4 regions of the Exiguobacterium sp. FD-YE-25-4 genome follow, and region 3 is predicted to be linked to each of the others. Evidence: riboswitches for the same ligand, from Rfam matches in the RefSeq annotation. Region 3 holds a riboswitch; each other region holds the start of a gene.

Region 1 (5,902 bases), 1.2 Mb from region 3:
GTATTGGCCTGCCTTGATGGCGAGGTAAACAGCGGCTCGTTCGGGCAATGAGACTTGCGTAATATTCGTCAGGTCCTCGATGCGGCGAATCCGATAGAGCACGGTGTTCGGATGGATGTGAAGATGGGCGGCGACGCGTTTGACGTTCCCATCAAAATAGAAATACCACTCGAGCGTCGTGACGAGCTCGGTATGATGGGCGACATCATATGCCTGCAAACGCTCGATGGTCGGATGCGTTTCGAGCCGAAGCCCGATTCGGCGAGCGAGATCTGGGACGAGCTGATAAATCCCGATTTGTTCGAACGTGTGCGTCGCGGCAAGCTCATAGGGGAACTTCCGACGAAGCGAGGTGACCTGTCGTGCTTCTTCCATCGCGGCATACAGCATGTCGCTCTCAAAGAAACGACGGCTGACGCCTAAACGTGGATCGACTTCCGTGAATTTCTCTCGGAGCTGTGTCTCGAAGCGATTGGCCCACTGCAAAAGTGCCGTCTCTTCCTCGGCTAACTCCGATTTCATATAATGCCAGACGAGTAGCTGTTGACCATCGATGGCGTGCAACACGACCTCGATCGCTTGTTGGGTCGCGAGAACATAAAACAATCGCTCCGCCAGCTGTGGGGTGATCGGTTGGCCGCACTCGATGATGGTGAGTCGGCTGGCGACAGCAATCGGGGCGAGTTCGTTCAAACGATCGCGATGAGCGGGCGACAAATTGGGGCTGGCCAACACCTCTAAAAAGAAACGCTCGAGCTCGGCATCGATGCGCCGCTCATGCATGGCGATGGTCATGAGCAATTTTTTAGCGATGCTCGCGCCTTCTTTTAACACAGTGAGCTCTTGTTCCGAGAACGGGGTCGTTCGGGCCAGGCTCCAAATATAACCGAGCACATCGTCCTGTTGTTTGATAACGACAGCGGCACGTTCGCCTAAACCGACAGCCACCCGGGCTGGGATGACGACCGGTTCGTCTCGGTCGATCACTTCTTGCAGGATTCCACTTTCCCATAAGTCCTCGATGACCGCTTCCGGCACACGACGGCCGATGATGGTCGCGATGCGGGCCGGGTCGGTCGAGTCGGGGTGGGTGCTGTAGGCGAGCAACTGGTGGTGGCGATTTTCAATCGTGATTGGGGCCCGAATCGCTTGTCCGATTGCTTCGGCGAGTGTATCGAGCGATTCATAAGATTTCTGCAAAAAAGGCATGTCGATTCCTCCTCTCTCTCACTATACCGTCTCTGTTGTGAAAGTTCACAAAAAGATGGAAGTGTTTTGAGAAGAAGGGGCGACATGCCTCTAAAATTCAGCTTAAATCGGGAAAAACAATCCGATGACGAGACCGAGCAGGGCACCGACGATGACTTGGAACGGGGTGTGACCGACCAACTCATTTAAAATCGGTGTCTCATGTTTGATGCCTTTGAAATAGTCGTTCAACAAACGGGCTTGGAACCCGACCGCTTGCCGGACACCGGTCGCGTCGTACATGACGATCGTCGCGAAAATCAGGGCGAGCGCGAACATGCTGGAGTCGAGCCCTTCGATACGCCCGATCACGGTCGTCAATGCGACGACGGTCGAGGAGTGGGAACTTGGCATCCCACCTGAGGCAAACATGATTTCAAGTTCAAAATCTCGTGTTTTAATGAGTTCGGTTACGAGCTTGGCCGCTTGGGCGATGAACCACGCGAGCAAGGCGGCGAGTAAAGGTTCGTTAAAGAGCAATCGATTCACTTCCTGTCTGACAATGGTATCTACACTATACCCGATTCTTTCAGGCACTAGACGTAAAGTTTTTGTCAAAAAAAGCACCTCGAGCATAGGCTCGAAGTGCTTCTCGGTCGATTTTTGTTACCCGACGACGCCTTCAGTCTCCTGAAGTTTGTCCGCGATATTCTCGATGATATAGCGGTTACGTGGATGCTCCTGGCACTCTTTCGAGCATGAACGCATTTGTTTCGGTTCACACTCTTCACAACAGAAGTGTTGAGCATTACACACCGGGTTGGCACAATTAACGTAACGGACCGTCTTCGTCCCACAGTGCATGCACTCGGAAACAACCGACGGATTGACCGTGTTGACTGGGACGTTGATGCGCTCGTCAAAGACGTAGAGCTCGCCTTCCCAATTTTCGCCTTTCGTGGCGTCGTCTTTGCCGTACATGGCGACGCCGCCTTTTAGGTGGAAAATGTTGTCGTGACCTTGGTCACGCATATATGCGGTAAATTTCTCGCAACGGACGCCTCCGGTACAGTACGTGAGTAAGGTTTTCCCTTCGTAGAGGTCCTTGTTCTCTTCGAGCCAATCTGGCATGTAACGAGAAGCCTCTACGTCGATTTTGATCGCATTTTTAAAGTGACCAAGATCGTACTCGTAGTTGTTACGAACATCGAGGATGACGACATCGTCGCGATTCATCATCTCTTTCCATTCTGCCGGTTCGAGGTACGCACCGTGCTGTTTAGGAACGTCGAACTCACCATCAAAGCGCCACGTCACAAGCTCTTTCTTATGACGGACAAAGATTTTTTTGAACGCATGCTCTTCGACTTCATCGATTTTGAACTCGATATCGCTGAAAAGCGGGTTCGCTTTCAAGTCGTTCATGTATTGCTCGGTCTGTTCCCAAGTCCCAGAGCACGTTCCGTTGATTCCTTCGGAAGAAATCAAGATCCGTCCTTTGATGCCAAGGTCCTTACAATACTTGAGGTGCTCTTGTGTGAGCGTTTCTGGGTCTTCGATGTTGACGTACTTATAGTACAGCAAGACCCGCATTGGTTTTGTTTCCATGTTATTACTCCCCTGTGTTCAGTTTTTTGCAGGAAAACGAACGTTGGGTTGTGTCGTTCGACGAGCGGACTTGCCTGCAACCACAAGTCCATATTATATGATAGATATCACAGCGAAATTTCGCAAATACTTTTTATTTTTTTTACTGGCGTGCAGGGGGATGCGTCTTCCTGAGCGAAATCGGGTAAAAGGTATTAATGAAAGTCGAAGGTGGAAACTGATATGCTCACATCACTCCAACAATGGATTATCCAACTGATTGAATGGCTGCAAGAGCTTCCGGGAGGCCCATGGGCAGGACTAGGGGCGCCGTTCCTTGAGGCGATCTTTCCATTTCTTCCGCTCGTCCTCATCATTTCGGCGAACGCGGCCACGTATGGGTTCTTGCTCGGGACGTTATTGTCTTGGGTCGGTAGTTTACTAGGGACGATTCTTGTCTTTACAGCCGTCCGTTACGTATTCCGTAAACCGATGACACGGTGGCTCGAAAAACATAAACAAGGGGTATATTGGCTGGAACGCATCAACCATATGAGCCCGATCTCGCTTGGGTTTTTATATTCGCTCCCGTTCATCCCGGTCAGTTTGATCACATACTTACTTGCCCTCATTCAAATGCCGCTTCGGACATTCATCATGGCGGCGGGGTTCGGGAAACTGCTTGTCGTCTTGATTTTTTCGGTCATTGGTGACCAGTGGGAAGAGTTTATTCAAAGTCCGTTCCGCTTATCGATGCTTGGACTGTTACTGTTTGTTCTTTGGGCGATCAGCCGTGGCCTCGAGGAATTGCTCAAGCGGCGCGCCTTCAAAAAACGCAACGAACAACTTCAACGTGAACGTGAAACGAAACGTCAAACGACCCTTCGAAGCTAGTGCTTCAAAGGGTCGTTTTGGTCAGGCGCGCTTTTTGAAACGCGGGAAGTTAAAGACGATGGCCAGCCCTCCGCAAATGAAGAGCAGGAATGGATAGAACATATACGGGACGAGCGCTGGTGACGCCGTATTCGTCAATTCGGCGGCGATGAGCAGCTGTGCCCCATAAGGCAACAGGCCTTGGACGCCACACGAGAAGATGTCGAGCACACTCGCTGATTTCTTTCGCTCGATGTCATACGTGTCGGCGATATTGGCGGCGAGCGGACCGGCCACGAGAATCGAGATCGTGTTGTTCGCCGTCGCAACGTTCGTCGCGCTGACGAGCCCGGCGATGCTCCATTCGGCACCGGCACGTTTTTGAATCCGCGACGTGAGCGCGTCACGCAAGTAAGTGAGCCCGCCGTTATGCGAGATGAGTCCGACGAGTCCGCCCATGAGGAGCGTCAAGAGCGAAATCTCGGCCATACCCATCATCCCGTCTGCCATAGCCGTGACGTATGAAGTGACAGCCAAACTCCCATCGATCAAACCGATGATGCCGGTCAAGGCAATCCCGCCAAGCAAAACGAGAATGACGTTCAACCCGGTCAAGGCGAGAGCGATGACGGCGAGGTATGGAATGAGTTTATACCATTCGAACGCGGCTGCATCGACAGTCGATTCTCCACTCGATAACACCGATAAGAGGACGATTGTGATAAGGGCGGCCGGGAGGACAATCCAAAAGTTGGTTCGGAATTTGTCACGCATATTGGTACGCTGGGTCCGGACGGCAGCGATTGTCGTGTCCGAGATGAACGACAAGTTGTCCCCGAACATGGCACCACCGACGACGGCAGCCGCCGCGATGGCGATATTGACGCCACTTTCTTCGTGGATACCGAGCGCGATCGGGGCGAGGGCGGCAATCGTGCCCGTCGACGTTCCCATCGCCATCGAGATGAAAGCCGCGATGACGAATAAACCGCTCAGTAGAAGCGAGGACGGTAAAAATGTCAGCGCCGCATTGACGGTCGCGTCGATTGCGCCGATTGCTTCGGCGACACTCGAGAACGCTCCGGCGAGCAAGAAGATGAAGACCATGATCAAAATGCCGGGGTTCCCCGCACCTTGGGCGACACGCTCGACCGTCTGAGTGACGCTGCCTTTCGTCATCATCGCCGCGACGATGACCGCGATCAACGCCGCGATCAGGACCGGGAATTTATAAAAGTCGTTATAGTAGATGCCTGCCCCGATAAAGAAGACGAGGAAGACGAGCAAAGGCAATAGTGCCCATTTGTTAGCTGTCGGTTGTTCCAATCGATTCACCTCATTCATAAAATAAAAAGAGAGCCTTCTGAAAAAAGGCTCTCTCTACAAGAAAACACTTTTTTCATCTTTCGAGCAGACTGCTCGCTGGATTTGGCACAGGTTACCCGCTGCCGAGACGTCACTGGGCCAGTCCCTCAGTCTCTCTTGATAAAAAAGTTGTGATATTTAATTATAAGACACGTTCCCTAACGTACCTGTTTCAAATCCGCTTGTCAATAGCAAACCCCCACGCGGTGAACGTGGGGGTGAGTCAGGTCGTTAAGAAATTGTAATGGGCGACGCGGTTGCGTCCGGCGTACTTCCCGCCGACGTAGAGGGCCCGGTCAGCGTTACGGATCGTATCGTCGAGGCGTTTGTCACCGAACGCCTGAATCGTGTCGACACCGATCGAAGCGGTGACGGGGATATCGATTCCGTCGACGTGGAACGGTTTGTTCTCGATTTGTTGGCGGATGCGCTCGGCGATCTCGACGGCGGCCTCAACATCACAACGGTTTAAGAGCAAGATGAACTCTTCACCGCCGTAACGGGCGGCAAAATCTTCGGTGCGGAGTGCCTGGCGAATCCGCCGTCCAAACTCTTGGAGCACACTGTCCCCGACTTGATGTCCGTGCAAATCGTTGATTTTTTTGAAAAAGTCGATGTCGAGCATCGCGACCGAAATCGGATACATCGAACCGTCCGAGATTTGTTGAATCCCGTATTCGTAAAACGCGCGTGCATTCGCGAGCAGCGTCAAGCTGTCGGTCCGACTTTCCGTGTAAAGACGGTCGCGCTCATGGCAACGGCTGATCGTCCGGTTGAACGACTTGAGAAGTTTGACGATTTCACGTTGGATGGTCGAGGGATACCCATAGACGTGTTCACCCGTCATGACGAGCCACGTGCGAATCCCTTCGATCTCCTCGGACCGAAC
Region 2 (5,902 bases), 480 kb from region 3:
GACGGACATAAGGCCCGCTTTATCGACAATTTGGATTGGCTCGCCGTCGAGCCGCTGGCGTATCAGTTCCAAAACACGAAAGACGGACATAAGGTCATGTATGAGGACGGCATTTACGCCGAGTTCGCCGTGTTTGAAGTCGTTGAGATGCCTGGCATCGCCTACACGCCAGGCCGTGTCGTCTGGGAGCGGGACGAAGCGCTCCACGCCTTCGCGACGCCTAACGTCGTCACAGACGTCCCTGACGCCACGTATTGCTATGAAGAGGCGCTGACGAACCTATACGTCGGCTTGCTCCGGGAGCGACGTGGCGAGCGACTTGCGGGCTTTGAACTCATTCAAGTCGCGGCTGTCAACAACGTGTTAATTGCGTACGGGGAGACGAGCGACCCGTTTAACCCGACGCGACGGGTCGAAGGGACACATCCGGAGCTCGTCGCACGTCTACAGGAGTGGTTACCCGGTTACGGAAAATCGGTCGAGGCGGCCGCAGCCATCCTCCGCCACATCGAAGCGCACCACTCGGTCAATCCGGCGCTCAAGCAAGAGATTGTGCGCTTGCTTGAAACGTGAACCGACGAATCGGAATATGCTACAGTAACAGGAGAGGTGATGAACATGGTGACACTATATGGCTATCCGCCATGCAGTACGTGTAAAAAAGCAGAGAAGTGGTTGAAAGAGAACGGCATCGACTATACATATATCCATATCGTCGAGGCGACGCCGTCGAAAGACGAGTTGACTGAGCTATGGAAACAGTCGGGTCTCCCGCTCAAAAAATTCTTCAATACGAGCGGCCAAGTATATCGAAATGAAGGCATCAAAGATCAACTGCCAAATCTATCAGAAGACGAACAACTCGAGCTTCTCGCGAGCAATGGTATGCTTTTAAAGCGTCCAATCGTGACAGATGGTCAAAAATCAACTGTCGGATTTTCAGAAAAGTCGTTTACAGACGTTTGGGGCGAAGTGCTATAATACTCGTGTGAGTCTAATTCATTTGAGGGGGAAGTTAAGATGAGCAAAGTACCTGCCAATCTACGTTATTCAAAAGAGCACGAATGGGTTGAAGTGAACGGAAGCGTGGCCCGCATCGGGATCACGGATTTCGCACAAAGCGAACTAGGGGATATCGTCTTTGTCGAACTTCCTGAAGTCGGCGGCACGATTTTACTTGATGAGCCGTTCGGTTCGGTCGAGTCGGTCAAAACCGTGTCAGAGTTGTACGCTCCAATCTCTGGGAAAATCACAGCGGTGAACGAATCACTCGCCGATTCACCAGAACTCGTCAACGAAGCACCGTTCGAAGGCGCTTGGATGATCGAAGTCGAGTTGAACGACGCGTCAGACGTCGACAAACTCATGTCAGCCGAAGAATACGAAGCGATGATTCAAGGCTAAACAAAACCCGGTTTCTCTTCACGAGAAGCCGGGCTTTTTTGTTCATTCGAAATCGAGGCGGTAATGATCAGGCTGGATGAGCGACGTCCGGTTGAACAGGCGGTAGAAGATGATTCCGAGCGTCACCGGGATGAGTCCGAACAAGACGATGACGAGCATGACGTTCCAGAGCGCGAAGCCCCCCGGCATCAAATGCAAGGCGTTGATTGGCCCGATGAGGCCGGAGACGCCGAAACCGGCACTGATCGGCGTCCCTTCGATACGAAGGATGCCTGCGAGCGCTCCGAGGATGGCCGCATTGGCGAGCACGGGCAACATCATGATTGGACGACGGACGAAGTTCGCCATTTGAATCTTCGGTGACCCGAGGAAGTGGGCGATCGACGTTCCGGTCGCGTTCATCTGCCAGCCGGCGATGGCGAGACCGAAACCGGCGGCGACGACCCCTAAGTTGGCGGCCCCGGCCGCGACACCAGACAGACTGATCGCTGTGGCGATGCCGACCGTCGAGATCGGCGAGACGATGATGAGCGAGAACGCCATCGCGATCAACATACCCATCACGATGGGCTGCAGTTCCGTCATCGTCATAATGATCGTCCCGACGTATGTGGTGATTTGTGAGATGTAAGTGAGCAGGAACGCCCCGATCCCTCCGGCGACGACGATGACCGTCATCGGTAAGACGAGTACCGTGTATGTCTTCAAGCGTGGCGACAACTGCATGACGAGGAACGTCGCGAGAGCGGCCGTCACACCGGCCGTGATGACGTCACCGATTCCAGCCATGATGAACGCCCCTTCTTCGATGCGGATGGCGCCGCTCCCGACTTGGGTCGCGATGCCGATCGTGCCGGCCTCGAGTGCCGAGCGTCCGAACTGCATGGCGACGGCGACACCGATGATGACCGGTAAGAGACGCATCGCGATTGTCGTTGCATCTAAGATGAACTGCAGTGACGGAACATAAGGTAAGATGGCTTTCGTTAATTCACCGAGCAAGGCGCTCGGGATGAGGGCGATGAGGATGGCAAGACTGAGGCCGTTCAAGACGTTCATCAAAAACTGTTTTCTGGTAAGCTTCTCTTCCGTCATTGGGGATTCACCTGTCCTTTTCTACTGGTATGCTGTTATGTACAAAAGCAATAAAGTTAATGACCATACTATGCCTCTTTCTAGCAAGCGTCAATATAAAATGTTGAAATGTTCAGAATTTTCCATTTGAGCACAACTTTTGAACCGACCGGTCCGGATTCATATACTTAGAGGAGAGGTGAGAACAATGATTACTGACGGATTCTTATATATATACGCCCCGATGTGCGGTACATGCGCCGTGGCCGAGCGGATGCTCTCGGTCGTCGAGGCCGTCGACCCCGAACTCCAGATTGAAAAGCGCGATGCCAACTTTATCCCGAACGAGCTCGAGGCGTATCAAGTCATGAGCGTCCCGGCGCTATTGAAGCTGGAAAATGGCCAAGTTCGCGATCGTTTGTATGCGTTTCAAAACGTCCAGCACGTCCTATCTTTCGTCAAATGAGATAGGATGATTAGAATAATCTGAAAATTTTAAATAATCAGTTGACACAGAAAGTTCACGAATGATATATTCATTACAACATCTTACTTGAACACAACATAGGTCGAGATTTTCCCGTCAGCAAGACGTTTTCGAACAACCGTTGCATGAGCTTACGCGATTTCAGGTGGACCTTCCCTTCGATTGTCCCCCAAAAAAATCAAGCGTCGGGGCACCGGTCGCGTAATTGCATGGTCCGTTCGAAGACCGAGTGATGATCGGGTAAAAATCCCCCATATAAGGATGAATGCTCTGATCGGGCAAAAGAGGTTCATCTATGGGTTGTCCTTCAGTGACTCAAGGTGCTACGTTCTGTGTCATCCTCGGATGGCACCTTTTTTTAATTTGTCTGAAAAAAATAGTTTGACATGAAAATAATGTGTCGCTATGATAAAGCTAATCAAATACGCAACCACTCTTATCAAGAGAGGCTGAGGGACTGGCCCTATGACGCCCAGCAACCGCGGAGCAATCCGAAATGGTGCTAATTCCAGCAAGGTGTAAACCTTGGAAGATGAGAGCAATCGTTGTCCGTACCGATAAAGTACGCACGTTTGCTCAAACGTGCGTACTTTTTTTGTTGTCAGGAGGGAAATGGATTGATTCAACTACGCAATGTGGCCAAATGGTTCGATACGAAAAACGGTCGGGTCCAGGCGGTCGATGATGTGTCGCTTACCATCGAAAGCGGCGAAATTTTTGGAATAATCGGATATTCAGGGGCGGGGAAGTCGACGCTCATCCGCTTGCTCAACCGACTCGAGGCACCGTCTAGCGGTGAAATCGTGGTCGCCGGCAGCGAGCTGACGAAGCTCACGCCTAAGGAACTACGCGGGGTACGTAAAAACGTCTCGATGGTGTTCCAACACTTCAACCTATTATGGTCGCGCACGGTCGCTGAGAACATCAGCTTCCCGCTCGAGCTCATCGGGGTACCGGCCAGCGAACGCAAACGCCGCGTCCAAGAACTTGTCGAACTCGTCGGCTTAGGCGGACGGGAAGACAGCTATCCGTCGCAACTATCGGGCGGTCAAAAGCAGCGAGTCGGGATAGCCCGTGCGCTCGCTACGAATCCAGAAGTGCTCCTCTGCGATGAAGCGACGAGCGCACTCGACCCGAAGACGACCGATTCGATTCTCGAACTGCTCGTCAGCATCAATAAAAAGCTCGGATTGACGATCGTCCTCATCACCCATGAGATGCACGTCATCCAAAAGATTTGCCACCGCGTCGCCGTCATGGAGGCCGGGAAGGTCGTCGAGACCGGACAAGTCGCCGAGGTGTTCCAACATCCGGAACAGCCGATCACGAAAGAGTTCGTCAAACAGATCGGCGCGGTCGAAGACATGTCGCTCACGTTCGAGCACTTGAAAGCGCGTTATCCGAGCGGTCAAATCGTCAAGCTCAAATTCTTGAACGAGACGGCCGAGCAACCGATTCTGTCAGAAGTGTTGAAGCAACATGACATCGGCTTCAACATCATTGGCGGGAACGTGACGCAGTCACAAGTCGGTGCCCTCGGGACATTATTCATCCAATTGATTGGAGAGCCGGCTGAAGTCGAGCGGGCCATCGCCTCAATCCGATCACAGGCAGTGGAAGTGGAGGTAGAAAGCGATGTTTCCTAATGTAGATTGGCAAGTCATGTTAGAACAGACGTGGGAGACGCTCTATATGACGCTCGTCGCCGGAGCCGCGACGTTCGTCATCGGTCTCGCCCTCGGGATGCTCTTATACGTCACGAACGAACCGCTCATGATGAAAAACCGTCCGATTTACACGGTCATCAGCGCAATCGTCAACGTGTTCCGGTCGATCCCGTTCATCATTTTGATCATCTTGCTCATCCCGTTCACGTTACTCGTCGTCGGGACGATGCTCGGATCGACGGCAGCGTTGCCGGCGCTCATCATCGGTGCGGCTCCGTTCTATGCGCGGATGGTCGAGCTCGCCCTTCGCGAAGTCGACCGCGGCGTCATCGAGGCGGCTGAATCGATGGGTGCGACAAAATGGCAAATCGTCTATAAAGTGTTGTTCCCAGAAGCATTGCCGGCCATCGTGTCAGGCATCACGGTCACGATCGTCGCCATCGTCGGTTATACGGCGATGGCAGGGGTCGTCGGGGGCGGGGGACTCGGGAACTTGGCGTTCCTCGAAGGGTTCCAGCGCTCACAGAGTGACGTCACGTTCGTCGCGACCGTCTTAATCTTGGTTATCGTCTTCGTCATCCAGTTCATCGGCGATCGACTCGTATCAGTAATTGACAAGCGTTCCGCTTGATCTAAATAGAAAATTTGGAGGGGTTTTATAATGAAATCATGGAAAACAGTACTCGGATTGACAGCAGCTTCAGCACTCACGATTCTCGCAGCTTGCGGCGGAGATTCAGAATCAGGTTCGGGCGATGACAAGACGCTCGTCGTCGGTGCGTCAAACGTCCCGCACGCTGAGATTTTAGAGCACATTCAAGACGACTACGAAGAGAAGGGCTATACGCTCGAAATCAAGAAGTTCCAAGACTACGTCCTCCCGAACAAAACGCTCGCGGACGGCGAACTCGACGCAAACTACTTCCAACACGAGCCGTACCTCGAGTCGCAAATGGCTGAGAATAAAGACTACAAATTCGCATCAGCCGGCGGCGTCCACATCGAGCCGATTGGTGTCTACTCACAAGACTACAAATCACTCGATGAGCTGCCAGAAGGCGCTGAAATCATCATGAGTTCGTCAGTCGCTGACCACGGACGAATCCTCACGATGCTCCAATCAGAAGGCTTACTCACGCTCGCAGAAGGCAAGACGACGGACGCGACGGTTTCAGACATCGTCGACAATCCGAAAAATTTGGAGTTCAAGACGGACGTTGAAGCGGCACTTCTCCCGCAAGCGTTCAACAACGGTGAAGGGGACGCGGTC
Region 3 (5,902 bases):
GACGTATCCGTTCCCTTCTGAACCGAAGAAATAGCCCGGTGTGACGGCGACTCCTGCCTCGTACAATAACTTACGCGAGAACGATTTGGCATCGCCCTCGGGCACTTTCGCCCAGACGAAGAACGAACCCTCCGGCGGCTCGACGGCCCACCCGGCCCGGTTCAACCCATCGATCAGGCGATCGCGTCGCGCCTCATAGAGTCGGGCCAAATCGTCCCGGATAGAGCGTGGGGCCTCGAGCGCGGCGACAGCCGCCGCCTGGATGGCCGAGAACACGCTGACGTGGACGTGATCCTGGTACGTATTGATCGCCTCGATGATGTCTGCGTTCCCGATGGCAAAGGCGACGCGCCAACCGGACATGTTGAACGCCTTCGACATCGTATATACCTCGATGCCGACGTCTTTCGCCCCCTCTGCCTGCAGAAAGCTCGGCGGGACATGTCCATCAAACCCGATGCTGCCATACGCGAAGTCATGGACGACCATCAAGTCCCGCTCCTGGGCGAACCGAACGGTGTCATCAAAGAAGGCTGGTGTGGCCACGGCCCCCGTTGGATTGCTCGGATAGTTCAAATACATGAGTTTCGCCCCTTCCGTATCGAGCGTCTCATAGTCAGGGAGGAAACCGTGCTCCTCGCGTAAGATGAGATCACGGACGACGGCACCGGCGAGTCGTGCCCCGGAGATGTAGTCGGGATAGCCCGGGTTCGGCAGCAAGATGCCGTCCCCTGGCTCGAGCACACATTGCGGCAACGTGATGAGTCCGGACTTGGAACCGATGAGGATCGCGACTTCCGTCTCGGGATCGACTTCGACGCCGTACTCATTCAAGTAAAACGTCGCCACCGCTTGTTTCAGACGGGCCTGACCGCGGAACGGACCGTATTGATGGGTCGAGGCATCAAGAAGCGCCGTCTGAAGCGCGTCGCAGATCGGGGCGGGCGTCGGCAAATCCGGCGTCCCTTGACCGAGTCGGATGATATCGCGACCGGCCTGTTCAAGTGCTGCGACTTCATCGGCGAGTCCGACAAAATGTTGGGGTGGTAAAGTTTTAAGTAAGTGTGAGCGTCTATCTGTCATGAATAGTCCTCCTATGCAAAAAAACACCCCTTTCCGCGGAAAGGGGTGTCGGGATACGGACGTATTCAAACAACCACCTTTCCATCTCTCAAGGTCACCTTGCTGGAATTAGCACAGTATTGGAACAATCTGTTGCTGAAGCTTCATCGGGCCAGTCCCTCCGCTTCTCTTGATAGAAAGTGTTTTTATATGCGATTTGTCTTTTTGTAATATGTCACTTAGTTAACCAAACGTTACCAATCTTGTCAATCCTTTTTCGAAAATGGGTGTGGCCTATTGAATCCCGATAAAAAAAAGGTCATAGTACAAAGTGAACACTATTCTACAAAATTTAAAAGATGAGGGGATGGACCTTTGGAATTAAATCGTCAATTGATTTGGAAGTTGAGCGTGATCGGATTGATTCTGCTCGTCCTATGGAAAGTCATCAGTGAACCGGACACGATTTCTAGTGTGTTGCACTACACGTTCCAGTTGCTGACGCCGATTATCATGGGAATTGCCATCGCGCTGCTCCTGAATACCGTCCTGTCCTATATAGAAGAACGGTTTCAATTAAAACGCTATCAAGGTTTGCTGATCGTTTATATCGTCTTCATCGGGATTCTTGTCATCTCCGCTGTGACATTGTTCCCGCGCATCTACTCGAGTGTGGCCTCACTCATCGAAGAGCTCCCGTTCTACATCCGACAGATTGACGGGTTCCTCGCCCAGTTGAACACGTACTTGAAAGAGTACAACGCGACGATCGCCCAAGCTATCGATTTCAGCCGCTTCGAGGAACGTTACTCGGGCTGGGTCGAGACCGCAGTCTTGTCGTCGGTCAGCTACGTGTCGAGCTTCACGATGACGCTCATCAATTTTTTGATTGGGATCGTCATCTCAATCTATCTGTTAAAAGACAAAGAGGTTTTTGCCCGCATGTTCAAGCGGCTGTTATATGCGATGTTCCCGGTCGCGTCGGCTAAGACGACGATCGACATCTTTCAAGAGATGGATTACATCTTCAAACGCTATATCATCGGGAAGTCGATCGACTGCCTCATCATCGGGGTGTTGGCCGTCGCCGGTCTGTTGATCATCGGGGCACCTTACGCGCTTCTACTCGGCGTCATCGTCGGCGTCTTGAATTTTATCCCGTACGTCGGTCCGCTGCTCGGGATGATTCCGGCGTTCATCATCACCTACTTCTATGACCCGTTCACGGCGCTCATCGTCCTCTTGTTCATCTTCTTGTTGCAACAATTCGACGGACTTTGGCTCGGCCCGAAGATTCTCGGCGACAGCGTTGGCATCACCCCGTTTTGGGTCATCACCTCGATCATCATCGGGGGTAGCCTGTTCGGTCTCGTCGGGATGTTCATCAGTGTACCGGTCACGGCGATGATTCAAGTCGTGTTCTCTCGGTTGATCGACTACCGGCTCAGCCGAAAGAATTTGAACGAATTATTATGACACATTGACGATTTATGTTGACACATTTCACGGAAATATCATAATCTTGAAGAGAAGACAGTCCAATGCAGAAAGGAGAGGTACCGATGTCAGTCATTCAACGCTCGCACGTCCAAGTTCATATTGACCGGCAGGCGCCTCTCCGTGATTTGAATCCGTGATGTCGCCTGCCTTCCGAGGCATGCCTAAGATCGTAGGGACGCGTATGCCTTTGAGCATGCTGCGTCCCTTTTCTTATTCTATCAACTAAAGCAGGTGACCTTAATGATTCAATCACTCAAACAGCTCGACCGTAACATTTGGATCCGCTTCCTCGGAGAGACGATCACCGGTGTCATGATGTTCATGATCGCACCGTTCCTCGTCCTCTACTATAGCGACAAGCTCGACAGTTATATCCAGGTCGGGGTCATCATGGCGACCGGACCGATCATGGCGCTCATCGGATCGGTCGTCGGTGGACGGCTCGCAGACCTGTATGGCCGCAAACCGATCATGATGGCTGCCATTCTCGGCGACGCCCTCGCCCTCGTCGGTTTCGCCTTCGCCGAAACGTTTTGGCCGCTCCTTCTCTTGAACGCCATGCTCGGTTTGACGAACTCATTGTTCCACCCGGCCGCAAGCGCGATGGTAGCCGATGTGACCGAGCCCGAACAGATGAACGAGGCGTTCGGTCTGTTGCGGATGGGGCACAATATCGGGGCTGCATTCGGCCCGCTCCTCGGGAGTGCCGTCCTCTTTATCGACCGGCAGTATATCTTCTACTCGGCCGCTCTCGTCTTCGTCTTGTACGCACTCGTCCTCGGTCGCTTCATCCGGGAGTCACTCCCAGAGACGACCGATGTCGACACGCCGTCGAACCGGGATGTCCTGCGCGTGTTCTACAATGACAAGGTGTTCCTCGTGTTCATCTTTGCCGGTGTCTTCATCTCGATGGGCTTCTCGCTCATCGAGAGCATGCTGCCCCTCTTCTTGAGAGAGTCGATGCCATCGTACACCGATCGTGAGAACCCGTTCGCCTATATGCTCGCCTTGAACGGCATCATGGTCGTGTTGTTCCAGTTCCCAATCGCTTCGAAACTCGGCCGCAAGCCGTTCGGCAACGTCATGCTCGCCGGGGCGACCATCTTCGGGGTCGGCATGATTCTGATCGCCGTCATGCCGCGTCTCCTCTATTCACTCGGGACACCGTACCTCGTTCTCGTCAGCGTCTTGCTCGCGGTGTACGCCTTCTATACGCTCGGCGAGATGATCATGTCCCCGGTCCAACAGACGTTCATCGCCTTGATCGCTCCGGAGAATATGCGCGGTGCCTACAACGGGGCCGCCAGCATCCAATGGTTGATCGGTGGGGTGACCGCACCGATCATGGCAAGCTTGTTCTTCGACCAACGCGCCGGACATATCGCGTTGATCCTCGTCGGGGCGGCCAGCTGCGTGTCGGGACTCATCTATTGGCAACTTGGACGCCGCGTCAGCGCAGCCGAAGCGAAACAAAAGACAGCTTGACTTATAAAACCACACTGAACCTAGTCGTTTAGTGTGGTTTTTGATTTCGTTCGAATATCATTAAATTTTGAATTTTTCATTCGTTTATTCTTTACAAACATAATGATTCTTTTTTATGATGATACGGTTAAGGAGGGATCTTTCATGGAAAGGATCGATAAACAGAAAATTGTGGACAGCGTGCCACAAAAAGGTTTTTTCGGACAGCCTAAAGGCTTGTTCACGCTATTCTTCACTGAGTTTTGGGAACGGTTCTCGTATTACGGGATGCGCGCCATCCTCGTGTTCTACATGTACTACGAAGTATCTGAGGGCGGTCTCGGTCTCGACCAGAATGTCGCCTTGTCAATCATGTCGGTATACGGCGCACTCGTCTACATGTCGGGGGTCATTGGGGGATGGCTCGCCGACCGTGTCTTCGGGACGTCTCGGGCCGTCTTCTTCGGCGGCGTGTTCATCATGCTCGGTCATATCGTCTTGTCGATTCCAGGCAGCCTGACGTTCTTGTTCATCTCGATGGCACTGATTGTCATCGGTACGGGCTTGTTGAAACCGAACGTTTCAAGCATCGTCGGTGACCTGTATCACGAGACGGACCGTCGTCGTGACGCCGGGTTCAGCATCTTCTATATGGGGATCAACCTCGGTGCCTTCATTTCACCTTTGATTGTCGGTGGAGTCCAAAAGAGCTACGGCTTCCATTGGGGCTTCGCACTCGCCGCGGTCGGGATGTTCATCGGTCTCGTCGTCTTCCTCGTCACGAAGAAAGGCAACCTCGGTCTTGCCGGTTCATATGTACCGAACCCGTTGACGCCGTCTGAGAAGAGAAACGCGATCAAGTATACGACGATCGCGGTCGTCCTCATCGGTGGCCTGTTGGCCGTGCTCATCCCGCAAGGTTTGTTCACGATCAACACGTTCATCGGCCTCGTCGGTGTGTTCGGGATCGCCATTCCGACGATTTACTTCATTATCATGTATCGCAGTCCGAAAACGACGGAAGTCGAACGGTCACGGATCATCGCCTACATCCCGCTCTTCATCGCCTCGGTCATGTTCTGGGCGATTCAAGAGCAAGGGGCGACGATTTTGGCCAGCTATGCCGATAAGCGGACCGATCTTGAATTTTTAGGGATCACGCTGTCACCGGCCTGGTTCCAGTCGCTCAACCCGCTGTTCATCATCATGCTCGCACCGGTGTTCGCATGGCTTTGGGTCCGACTCGGTGACCGTGAGCCGAGCATCCCGACGAAGTTCGCGTTCGGGATCTTGTTCGCAGGGTTAAGTTTCTTGGTGATCTTGCTCCCGGCCTATTTCGGAGGCCCGGACACGCTCGTCAACCCGCTCTGGCTCGTCCTTAGCTACTTCATCGTCGTGCTCGGTGAGCTCAGCCTGTCGCCGGTCGGTCTGTCGGCGACGACGAAACTCGCCCCGGCCGCTTTCTCGGCCCAGACGATGTCGCTCTGGTTCTTGTCGAACGCTGCGGCGCAAGGGATCAACGCTCAGCTCGTCCGTTTCTATTCACCGGAGAACGAGATGCTCTACTTCGGGATTATCGGTGGCGCGGCCATCGTGCTCAGTCTGATCCTGTTCGCACTCGCCCCGGTCATCAAAAAGTATATGCGCGGCATTCATTAAGCGTAAAAGCCCATTCCTCGGCCGAGGAATGGGCTTTTGTATGCTTTGCTTATTTACGGACTTGGATGAGCGACAAATAGCGGTCGATCAAGTCATGGTTGAAGTAATCGTGGAACCGGTCCGACTTGAGCGATTGGATCGACTCATGGAAGGTCGCCGGGAGTGACGAGATGCCTTGACTCTCGATTTGTTTGGCCGAGTACTCAAACAAGTCGTC
Region 4 (5,902 bases), 1.1 Mb from region 3:
AGCGTCGGCTTGCAACAGCCGCAATCGTTCGTACATTGTTCATCGCAAGCGTGCGGCCAAGCGACGGTGACCGTCTCAGCGGAGAAGTCGGCGACGTTGCAGTAGATATGCTCGGGGGCGACATGCCCGTCCAAGACCGGTTGCACGAAGAAGTCCATCCCGCCGCTGACGACGTCAAACTTCCAGCCATGGACCCGAACTTCTTCTAAAAATGCCGGGAACCCTTGGCGGAGCGTGATGCGCTCCAACAAATAATCACGGTAAGCCGGGGCGGCCTCGCTCGGCAACAGTCGAAACATTTGACCGACCCCGGATCGGATGGAAATCCGTTGCTCGAGGACCGCGTCTTTCAACTCGACCCAAGCCGGCGGGGCGAACGCCTTCATCAACGCGATGATATTGTCTTCCGCCGTAATCGTCCCGTCAAAGTCGCAGAGGATATGGGCCGTCATCGTGACGCCCACGCCTTCAACGCGGTATCGAGCTCGTCCGTCTGCCCTTCGGTTTGACCGAGTACGTGAGCGATGGCTTGTCGGAACGCACGAGCCCCGGCGGCTGCACCGTCCGGATGACCGTGAATGCCACCGCCGGCGTTGATGACGACATCCGTCCCGAAGTCCCGAATGATATCGGCGACGAGTCCCGGATGAATCCCCGCGGACGGGACCGGCAAAATCGGCTTCGACCAATGTGGTTCGGCACTCTGGTCACGAATCACGAACGTCTCGTCGCGCGGTGTCGCAAGTGAGCCGTACGGTGACGGGAAGAGCGTCAAATCGGCCCCGGCGAGGCGAGGGAGTTTACCGAGCAAAAGCGAATGACTGATTGATCCGGTCAAGGCGCCGGCAAAGGCCGGATGTGCCAAGATCGGGACGTGGATATCCGGATCGTTCGCGAGTTCGCGCAGTGCGTCGAGACCGTACGTATAGACGTTGAACAGGAGCGCCGTCGCACCGGCCTCGATGAGACGGAGCGCCTGGTCACGCAGACCGAACACGGGGCCGCTCAGCGTGATGGCGTACAGGACGCGTTTCCCGGTCGCCTCGAAGTGGGCTTGAATGACGTCCGCTCCGATCCGGGCCCGTTCAAGCGACGGGGTGAGCGGGTTGTCGTATAAAATCTCGTCGTCTTTGACGATATCGATGCCACCGGCGAACTGATCGCGGAGTTGCTGCTCGAGAAACGCGAGGTCACGGCCGATGACGCCTTTGAAGATGCTCATGACGAGCGGGCGATCCTGAACGCCGAGCAACTCACGAATCCCGTCGACACCGAACTTGGCGCCTTTGAAATCAGAGGCGAGCGTCTCCGGCAACGTCAAATCGATTAATCGGACCGAATCATCGAGGGACAGTTTCCCGAACGTCGTCGTCAAGATGGATGAAAAGTCAGGGCTGACATTATGTAACGGATAGCGGATCGTGAAGCGGCTCGTCGTGTCCGTATGTGTGGTTGATACGACCTCACCTCGGAACGCCTGTAACTGCTCTTGCTCTAAGTGAGGCAAGTCCGTCCATGTGCCGACGGTCAACTCGAGGGCGATCTTGTTGGCGACGGTCGCGACCGCGTCCGTCCGTTTGATTTCATATGTGGCAGTGATACTCATATGGTTCCTCCTTCCAGGCAAACAAAAATGACCCCATGCCGAGGCAAGAGGTCATCATAAAAAAAATGAACTCTTATCTCTCAGCTTACGCTGCAAGAATTAGCACCGTGCCATCTCTGGTCGGTTGCTGCGACATCATCGGGCTTGTCCCTCCGTCTGCTCTTGATAAGAATGTGATTTGAAGTTGTGAAATTTAATTGAATTTTTGCACAGAATCGTCACATCGTCAATTCCTTTTTTTCCAAAAAAAATATTTTGGAAAGTTGTTTCCATATATGCACAAAAAAAGACGAAGTTGCATCGGGAAATTGCCGTTGACAATCGTGACGTCGAGTCCGTAATATTCAGCACATAAGTTCACCGAATCGAATAAACCACTCTTATCGCGAGTTGGCAGAGGGAATTGGCCCGATGACGCCGCAGCAACCGACCACTAGGCACGGTGCTACATCCACCAGACGAATGTCTGACAGATGAGAGGAACAACCAGTTTGGCTGTGCCTCTTTCTCGCGGAGAAAGGGGCTTTTTTTGTGGGCAACGTACAGGAAGGGGAAAACATTATGTCATATCAACCATTTACAGAACAGACCGTCGTCGAGCATGTGAAAACGTTGGGGTTAATCGAAGACGGAGGCATCACGCATTGCGAGGAGATTGGGGACGGCAATTTGAACCTCGTTTTCCGCATCCGACAAGGCGAAACGAGTCTCATCGTCAAACAAGCGCTCCCATATGCGAAAGTCGTCGGCGAAAGTTGGCCGCTCACACTTGAACGGGCGTGGATCGAGCAGTTGGCGTTGCGCGAATTCGCCAACGTCGTCCCTCGTTTCGTGCCAGTCGTGCTTGGCAGTGACCGCCCGCTCGCCTACACGATTTTAGAGGACCTGTCAGATTTTGAGATTGTTCGGACTGGCTATTTGGAAGGGAAAACGTATCCTGAACTGGCCCGCCATGTCGGTGAATTTTTAGGCGAGACGCTGTTCGCGACGTCGGATTACGCGGCCGGGCCGATCGCGAAGAAGCGGATTGAACGTGACTATTACAACCCGGAACTGTGTGACATCACCGAGAAACTCATCTTCACCGACCCGTTCAAAGACGCGGAGTCGAACAACATCGAGACGGCGCTGCGAGAAGATGTCGAACGCCTTTGGCAAGACCAAGCGCTCAAAGTCGAGGTGACGAAACTGAAAGTCGGCTTTGTCACGAAACATGAGGCACTCCTGCATGGAGACTTACATACGGGCAGCATCTTCGCGACTCAACAAGAGACGAAAATCATCGATCCAGAGTTCGCGTTTTACGGACCGTTCGGCTTCGACCTCGGCCAAATCATCGCCCATTTGACGCTGTCGACGTTCCATGACCCGCTCAAACGCTTCGAGCGTTTCACGGACGTCTTGACGGTGTGGGAGACGTTCGAGAAGACGTTTCGGGCCAATTTTGAACGCGCCGTCGAGCCGTTCAACACGGACGGTTTCGTCGACGAGTTGTTGCGGACGATTTTCAGCGACACGATCGGCTACGCCGGTTGCGAACTCATTCGCCGTGCCGTCGGACTGGCCGGTGTCGCCGATCTCGAGACGTTGCCGGAAGCGACGCGGCTCGAACGAAAACGTGACGCGCTCGCCCTCGGGACGGCGCTCATTAAAGAACGCCACAGCGTCGAATCGATTGACGACTTGGTGACACTCCTGTCGGGGGTGCGCGTATGACGGTCCAAAACATCCGTTTCCATTCACAGACAGACGAACTCATCGTATTGGATCAGACGTTGTTGCCGCATGAAGAGCGGTACGTGACGATTGAGACGCTCGAACAGGCCGAACATGCCATCGAGACGCTCCAAGTCCGCGGCGCCCCGGCCATCGCATACTTCGGGGCGTTCGTCCTCGCCAAAGAGGCGGGCCGGTTAGTCGACGATCCGGACTTTACGCGTCGGCTCGACCTCGTCGGACGCCGCTTGATCGCGACCCGGCCGACGGCGGTCAATCTGCAAAACGTGATCGAATCGCTCCTTGATTTAAATGTCGGGGACGACTTCGAGGCGATTGCCGAGGAAATCAAACGCCGCGCCATCGCTTTGTACGACCGGGACGTCGATACGTACCGGGCCATCGGCGAGCATGCACTGACGGTGTTGCCGGCCGGGGGGAACGTGTTGACGATTTGCAACGCCGGTGCCATCGCGACATCGCGTTACGGGACGGCGCTCGCCCCGTTTTACGTTGGAAAAGAACGCGGTGTATCCTTCAACGTCTTCGCCTGTGAGACGCGGCCGCTCCTGCAAGGGGCACGCCTCACCGTCTGGGAGCTCGACCGGGCCGATATCGACGTGACGCTCATCACGGACAATATGGCGGCTTGGACGATTCAGTCGAAACGAGTCGATGCCATCATCGTCGGAGCCGACCGCATTACACGGACGGGGCACGTCGCCAATAAAATCGGGACGTTGCAGCTCGCCGTCCTCGCCAAGCATTACGGCATTCCGTTCTACGTCGCTGCGCCGCATTCGACGTTCGATTTGACGGCGGATGACACGATTGAAATCGAGGAGCGGAACCCGTCAGAAGTCACACATATCGGTGGTCAACCGACGGCGCCCGTCGGCATCACCGTCTTCAATCCGGCGTTCGACGTCACGACGCCCGATCTCATCACCGGACTCATCACCGAGGCGGGTGTGTTCGAACCGACAGAGGCCGCCATCACACATCATGTAGGGGGAACGATTCATGTCTAAAAAACTCTTGATTTTGTTATTCACATTCGTCTTGGCGCTCGTCGGTTGCACGAACGAGCAAGCGGCCCCATCGAAGCCGGCCGAGAAGACGGCAGAGACGAAACCCGTCTCGGTCTCGAACGGGACGTTGCCAAAAGATATCGATGTCGCCCTCATCATGCAGATGTCGATCGGGACGTTCTCGTCGCAGTATATCAATGGGGTGACGGAACAAGTCGAATCGTTCGGCGGCAACGTGAAAGTGTACAACGCCGACAACGATCTGTCGAAGATGGCGAGTTACGTCGACACGGCGACGACGCAAGGCGTCGATGTCATCTTGATTGACCATGGCCGCGCCGATGCATTGAAAGAACCGGTCCAACGCGCACTCGACAAAGGCATCAAAGTCGTCGCGTTCGACAATGATTTGACGAACGACGGGGTGACGGTCATCGACCAGGACGACTATTCGCTCGCTTGGCGTTCGCTCAAGGCACTGGCCGAAGATTTGGACGGCGAAGGCAAAATCGTCACGATTTGGGTCGGTGGCTTCACACCGATGGAACGACGCCACACGATTTATGATGCGTTCTTGAAACGCTACCCGGGCATCACGGAAGTCGCCAAGTTCGGTTCGGCGACGAACAATACGGCGCTCGACACACAGAGCCAGATGGAAGCGATCTTGAAGAAGTATCCGGAAGGCGAGATTGATGCCGTATTCGCGATGTGGGACGAGTTCGCCAAAGGGGCGAGCCGTGCCATCAAACAGGCCGGACGCGATGAAATCGCCGTCTATGGCATCGATTTGAGTGACGAAGACCTTCAACTCATGCAAGAGGACGGCAGCCCGTGGAAAGTGACGGCGGCGACGGATCCGGCTGAAATCGGACGGATCCAAGTCCGTTACGCGTATCAAAAACTGGCGGGTGAAGAGACGCCGTCGATTCATTCAGTCGATCCGTATCTCGTCGACCGTGACGTCTTGCGGGACGAAAAAGTGACGATGGACGACCTCGGCCAATACGTCCCGAACTGGGGCGTGTCAGACGCGGCCTGGTCGGACTGGATGAAAGGGACGGACTGATGTTACGGCTGGAACGCGTCACGAAACGTTATGGCGACGTCACCGTGCTCGACGATGTCAACTTCACGCTCCGACGTGGCGAGATTCATGGCTTGCTTGGATTGAACGGGGCCGGAAAGAGCACGCTCGTGAAGCTGTTGAGTGGCGCCATCACCCCCACATCCGGGACGATCGAGCTCGATGAGACACCGGTCACATTCACACCGGCCGAGGCGATACGCCGTGGGATCATCACGGTGTCGCAAGAAGTCGATGACGCCCTCTATCTCGATTTACCGATTTATGAAAACGTCGTGCCGTGGCAGGCGGTCGAACGGATTCGTCCTCGTGAGCTAAAACAGCGAGCGGCCACCTACTTGGAGCGCGTCGGACTGGATCTTGATGTGACCGAACCGGTCGGACGATTCCCGCTCAGCGTCAAGCAACGTGTCTTGATTGCCCGGGCGCTCGCGAGTGATGCGGCTTACCTCTTGCTCGACG

The links. Region 3 has a riboswitch for S-adenosylmethionine ahead of AC13H5_RS08020 (aminotransferase class I/II-fold pyridoxal phosphate-dependent enzyme). Riboswitches for the same ligand answer to the same signal wherever they lie in the genome.
Region 1: another riboswitch for S-adenosylmethionine. It lies ahead of AC13H5_RS01665 (Na+/H+ antiporter NhaC family protein); the one in region 3 lies ahead of AC13H5_RS08020 (aminotransferase class I/II-fold pyridoxal phosphate-dependent enzyme).
Region 2: another riboswitch for S-adenosylmethionine. It lies ahead of AC13H5_RS10485 (methionine ABC transporter ATP-binding protein); the one in region 3 lies ahead of AC13H5_RS08020 (aminotransferase class I/II-fold pyridoxal phosphate-dependent enzyme).
Region 4: another riboswitch for S-adenosylmethionine. It lies ahead of mtnK (S-methyl-5-thioribose kinase); the one in region 3 lies ahead of AC13H5_RS08020 (aminotransferase class I/II-fold pyridoxal phosphate-dependent enzyme).

Annotation. Positions count from the first base shown of each region.
Region 1 is NZ_CM168041.1:320,153-326,054, forward strand. Features, by position in the region: gene AC13H5_RS01645 (PucR family transcriptional regulator) at 1-1,209, opposite strand, end outside; gene AC13H5_RS01650 (divergent PAP2 family protein) at 1,312-1,737, opposite strand; gene trhO (oxygen-dependent tRNA uridine(34) hydroxylase TrhO) at 1,855-2,796, opposite strand; gene AC13H5_RS01660 (TVP38/TMEM64 family protein) at 3,019-3,669, shown strand; gene AC13H5_RS01665 (Na+/H+ antiporter NhaC family protein) at 3,691-4,992, opposite strand; SAM riboswitch class I at 5,045-5,140, opposite strand; gene AC13H5_RS01670 (GGDEF domain-containing protein) at 5,237-5,902, opposite strand, start outside.
Region 2 is NZ_CM168041.1:2,029,398-2,035,299, reverse strand. Features, by position in the region: gene AC13H5_RS10510 (hypothetical protein) at 1-573, shown strand, start outside; gene AC13H5_RS10505 (arsenate reductase family protein) at 619-981, shown strand; gene gcvH (glycine cleavage system protein GcvH) at 1,021-1,404, shown strand; gene AC13H5_RS10495 (PTS sugar transporter subunit IIC) at 1,447-2,499, opposite strand; gene AC13H5_RS10490 (thioredoxin family protein) at 2,687-2,944, shown strand; SAM riboswitch class I at 3,399-3,504, shown strand; gene AC13H5_RS10485 (methionine ABC transporter ATP-binding protein) at 3,583-4,611, shown strand; gene AC13H5_RS10480 (methionine ABC transporter permease) at 4,601-5,263, shown strand; gene AC13H5_RS10475 (MetQ/NlpA family ABC transporter substrate-binding protein) at 5,294-5,902, shown strand, end outside.
Region 3 is NZ_CM168041.1:1,549,499-1,555,400, forward strand. Features, by position in the region: gene AC13H5_RS08020 (aminotransferase class I/II-fold pyridoxal phosphate-dependent enzyme) at 1-1,083, opposite strand, end outside; SAM riboswitch class I at 1,162-1,262, opposite strand; gene AC13H5_RS08025 (AI-2E family transporter) at 1,438-2,538, shown strand; gene AC13H5_RS08030 (MDR family MFS transporter) at 2,803-4,047, shown strand; gene AC13H5_RS08035 (peptide MFS transporter) at 4,192-5,685, shown strand; gene AC13H5_RS08040 (glutamine synthetase family protein) at 5,735-5,902, opposite strand, start outside.
Region 4 is NZ_CM168041.1:2,663,394-2,669,295, reverse strand. Features, by position in the region: gene AC13H5_RS13665 (2-hydroxy-3-keto-5-methylthiopentenyl-1-phosphate phosphatase) at 1-452, opposite strand, end outside; gene AC13H5_RS13660 (2,3-diketo-5-methylthiopentyl-1-phosphate enolase) at 449-1,606, opposite strand; SAM riboswitch class I at 1,677-1,778, opposite strand; SAM riboswitch class I at 1,984-2,086, shown strand; gene mtnK (S-methyl-5-thioribose kinase) at 2,168-3,322, shown strand; gene mtnA (S-methyl-5-thioribose-1-phosphate isomerase) at 3,319-4,353, shown strand; gene AC13H5_RS13645 (sugar ABC transporter substrate-binding protein) at 4,346-5,422, shown strand; gene AC13H5_RS13640 (sugar ABC transporter ATP-binding protein) at 5,422-5,902, shown strand, end outside.